One region of the Lactococcus sp. LG1074 genome, then DNA from elsewhere that is predicted to be linked to it. Evidence: predicted binding sites of a transcription regulator. Region 1 holds the regulator's gene; the other holds the start of a gene.
The links. The regulator CtsR, encoded in region 1, represses protease genes until heat stress. The targets are predictions, from matches to a motif close to TTGGTCAAAAAAGGTCAAANA.

Region 1 (2,413 bases):
ATGGTAAGCCTCAAATTTTTCTTTCAAACCTTGTAAAATCGCAACCGTTTCCTCTTCTGAGGGTTCTTCGACATTGACACGGGCAAAACGGCGTTCTAGGGCTTCATCTTTTTCAATATATTTTTGATATTCTTGATAAGTGGTAGCACCGATGAGTTGGAACTCGCCCCGTGCTAATGCTGGTTTTAAAATGTTTGAGGCATCGTTGACCGAGTCCATGCCGCCACCAGCCCCAATGATTGTATGCAGTTCATCGATAAAGACGATAACATCTTTATCGTGTGTCACTTCATCAACAATAGCCGTTAAACGATCTTCAAATTCACCACGGAATTTTGTCCCCGCTACGACCATCGCCATATTTAAAGCCATAATGCGGCTACCACGTAAACCTACAGGAACATTTCCTGCAGCCACACGTGTCGCAAAGCCTTCAATAATCGCTGACTTACCAACACCTGGCTCACCAACAAGAACGGGATTATTTTTTGTTCGCCGGCTCAAAATGTGGATAAGACGTTCAACTTCACGCTCTCTTCCAATCATGGGATCAAGCTTGCCTTCACGGGCTGCTTTTGTCAAATCTGTTGATACCGTGTCTAAAGTAGGTGTCGTCGTTGTTTCGGACACTTTCCCCGACAGGTTTCTTTTCGAAGCTGGTGTCACCGCTTTACGGCGCTCTGGTACACGTAGATATGCTTTTTGCTCTAGCTTTTTGCGGAGGTTAACGATATTGATGTCTTGCTCACGTAAAAGTTGTCCTGCAAAGCTGGCTTCATTTGCCAACAGCATATATAAGAGATGCTCGGTTCCGATGCGGTTTTTATCATTATTTTGAGCTAGTGCTCGTGCTTGCTCAATAATCGTTTCGACTCTTGGACTAAGCTTTATTTCTGATTTTTTTGTCTTCACTTGACTTGAAAAATCTTCGATGTCGATTAACATTTCTTCCAAATCAATCTTTTCTGAATTAAGTAGCGTAAATGCCAATGAAGCCGGGACCTCAGCCAAGGCAGCCAATAGGTGCGAGCTTTCAACCCACGCGTAGTTAAACTTGTGCGCATAGTCGACAGACTTCTCAAGCACTTTTACGACTTGTGGTGTAAAGTCCTTTTCATTAAATTTCATCATCACGATCCAATCTCTGTAGTATTTTTATCATCATTTGTGCTCGACAACTGTTAGAAATATCACTATCAGCTAAAAGCAAAAGGAGAAGATTTCCTTCTCGTTCAGTCAAAATGTTTTCATCAAATAAAAGTTGCAAGACATCTTGTGCCATACTTTCGGTCAAGTTGGCAGGCAACTTCTGTGCTAAATCAAGCAAGAATTCATGCTTTGCCGAATAATGGTATTTGAATATTTTGATATAGCCGCCACCACCACGCTTCGACTCAACATCAAAGCCTTTAGATGGGGTGAAACGGGTTTTAATCACATAGTTAATTTGCGAAGGAACCACGTCAAATTGACTGGCTAAATCTGCACGTTTAATCTCAATCTCACGTGCCTCTTCTAGCAGTTTTCGCAAATAAGCTTCGATAATATCTGAAGTATTTTGGGCAGACATAGAACCTCCAATCTTTGACCTTTATTGACTATTATATCGAAAATTTTAATTTTTTACCAAAAATAGTGGCTGAAACGTCTCTAAAATAAAAAAATCCGCTAAAAGCAGATTTTTTTATTTTATTTGACATCAACAATCTTAACTTCGATTTCACCCATAGGCAACGGAATTTTCACAACATCGCCAACTTTACGGCCAATCAAGGCTTGAGCGATTGGAGATTCATTTGAAATTTTGCCTGAAAATGGATCTGCTTCAGCAGTACCGACGATTTCGTACTCTTCTTCTTCGTCATCTCCAACTTCTTGGAAAACAACTGATTTACCAAGAGCAACTTCATTTTTGTCAATATTAGCATTGTCTACGATTTCAGCATAACGAATCATTGTTTCCACAGTTGAGATACGACCTTCAATAAAGGCTTGTTCATCTTTTGCTGCTTCGTATTCTGAGTTTTCTGAAAGGTCACCGTAGCTACGTGCAATTTTGATGCGTTCAATAACTTCAGGGCGTTTAACCAATTTAAGGTTATCTAATTCTTGTTCTAATTTTTCCAGACCTTCTTTGGTCATGGGGAAAGTTTTTTCTACCATTTTTTATCCTTTTTAAATTTCTAATTAATTACCCGACGCAATCGCATCATTGACATACTTTTGAACATTGATGTTTTGTTCTTCAAGTGTTTGCGCAAAGTAAATCTTACCTTCAACGTCTGCTACGAAATAAAGATAATCATTCGCAGTCGGGTTAAGCACTGCTTTGATTGACGACAAGCTTGGACTCACGATTGGTCCAGGACCAAAACCTGGATACAAGTAAGTATTGAAAGGTGAGTCTAATTGT
Region 2 (2,413 bases), 630 kb from region 1:
ATTTATAGTGCGGTTGAAGTCATTAATAAAAATGGCTTATTCCATTTTCACGAACATCCCAGCCCTGACTGTTCTGTCGGGAAAAATATCCATCAAGTACTGGATGATAAACTTGATTTAATTCAAAAAGCGATGGAAGACCAAATGAAGGCGATGAGTTTACAAGAAGTAATTACGGATATTGATCATTATGTGGCGATAAATCCTTAAGAAACCAAATCGTTGACATTTAATAAAAGCTTATGTAGAATTAGTTGTAACAAAAAATATTACAACGGAAAAGACATGGAGGTCTAATATGAAATTAGCAGTAGTAGCAGCAAATGGTAAAGCCGGTCGTCTTATTGTACAAGAAGCGGTAGACAGAGGCTTGGATGTAACAGCAATTGTTCGGGGCGAAAACAAAACAGTAGCTCCGTCTTCTATCGAGAAAGATTTGTTTGATTTAACTAAAGAAGACATCAAGGATTTTGATGTTATTATTGATGCTTTTGGAACATGGGCAGAAGATAGCTTGGAGCAACATACTACTTCAATCCAACATCTTGCTGATCTTGTTGAAGGTACGGACAAGCGCTTGTTGATTGTTGGTGGTGCCGGAAGTCTTTACCTTAATCCAGAACATGATTTAGCACTTTATCAATCAGAAGGTTTCCCAGACGCTTTCAAACCTTTGGCAACAGCTATGTCTGATTCATTAACTGCGTTGAGAAAACGTCAGGATGTGAAATGGACTTATGTAAGCCCTGCTGCAGATTTCCAAGCAGATGGTGAAAAAACTGGAGATTATGTTGTTGCGGGAGAAGAGTTTACGGTTAATGACAAAGGCGAAAGTGTGATTAGTTATGCAGACTATGCGAAAGCGATGATTAATATTGCACTGGAAGGAAATTATGTCGGACAACGTATCAGCGTTTTTCAAAAATAGTAAAAATAAGAGGGATTTTCTCAAGAAAACCCCTCTTATTTTTATATGTAAATTTATGAGCAAATAGTTTGACCTTTACTGACCAAAAGAGTATAATTAAGAGGTAGTAAGAAAAATGAGAAAAATACTACATTACTATGAAATGAATCGAGGTGCATTATGGACATCGAAAAAATGACAACAAGTATGCAAAAATCGCTTTATGAAGCGCAACAAATTGCGCAGACTCGCCATCATCAAGCGATTGAAATTCCACATTTATGGCGAATATTTGTGCAACCGAACAGTTTTGCCTTTAATTTTTACAAAGATTCAGAAATTAACATTGAAGAATTTACAAAAATTATTGAAAAAGAAATAGACAAGATTTCTTCTGTTGAAGGTAGCAATATTACCTATGGTCAAAATATTAGCGCAGATCTCTTTAATCTGTTCAATGCAGCAGATAAGATTGCCAAAGATATGGGTGATGAATATCTCTCAACTGAAATTGTACTCTTGGCCCTTTTTGAGTTAAAGAAAAATCCTTTAACAGAATATCTGGTTAGCCATGGAATGAATAAAGAAAAAACGAAATTAGCAATTGAAAACCTACGAGGAGGTGATAAAGTGACAAACCAAAATGCTGAAGATACATATAAAGCACTTGAAAAATACGGCGTCGACCTTGTTGCTCAAGTGAAATCAGGAAAACAAGATCCTGTAATCGGACGTGATGAAGAAATTCGTGATATTATTCGTGTCTTATCACGTAAAACAAAAAATAACCCGGTTCTAATTGGTGAACCTGGTGTAGGTAAAACAGCCATTGTTGAAGGACTTGCGCAACGTATTGTCCGTAAAGATGTACCTGAAAATCTAAAAGATAAAACAGTATTCTCTTTGGATATGGGGGCACTTATTGCAGGTGCTAAATATCGTGGTGAGTTTGAAGAACGTCTGAAAGCAGTACTGAATGAAGTTAAAAAGTCTGACGGACAAATTATTCTCTTTATTGATGAGTTACACACGATCGTCGGTGCTGGTAAGACTGAAGGTTCAATGGATGCTGGTAATCTTTTGAAACCGATGCTTGCACGTGGTGAATTGCATTTAATTGGTGCAACAACTTTGGACGAGTACCGTAAATATATGGAAACAGACAAAGCTTTGGAACGTCGTTTCCAAAAAGTTCTAGTTACTGAACCAACAGTTGAAGATACTATTTCCATTCTGCGTGGTTTGAAAGAACGTTTTGAAATTCACCACGGTGTAACAATCCACGATAACGCATTGGTTGCAGCAGCAACACTTTCTGATCGTTATATTACAGACCGTTTCTTGCCAGATAAAGCGATTGACTTAGTCGATGAAGCCAGCGCAACAATTCGTGTTGAAATGAATTCTCTGCCAACAGAACTCGACCAAGCAAACCGCCGCTTGATGCAGTTGGAAATTGAAGAAGCAGCGCTCAAAAAAGAACGTGATGATGCTTCGAAGAAACGT

Region 2: clpB (ATP-dependent chaperone ClpB) is a predicted target of CtsR. The motif match lies at 994-1,014, and genes of this name have one in related genera.

The regions. Positions count from the first base shown of each region.
Region 1 is NZ_CP071293.1:362,658-365,070, reverse strand. It holds gene J0J36_RS01795 (ATP-dependent Clp protease ATP-binding subunit) at 1-1,128, opposite strand, end outside; gene J0J36_RS01790 (CtsR family transcriptional regulator) at 1,118-1,570, opposite strand; gene greA (transcription elongation factor GreA) at 1,690-2,163, opposite strand; gene mltG (endolytic transglycosylase MltG) at 2,188-2,413, opposite strand, start outside.
Region 2 is NZ_CP071293.1:996,086-998,498, forward strand. It holds gene J0J36_RS04970 (Rrf2 family transcriptional regulator) at 1-210, shown strand, start outside; gene J0J36_RS04975 (SDR family oxidoreductase) at 299-928, shown strand; gene clpB (ATP-dependent chaperone ClpB) at 1,088-2,413, shown strand, end outside.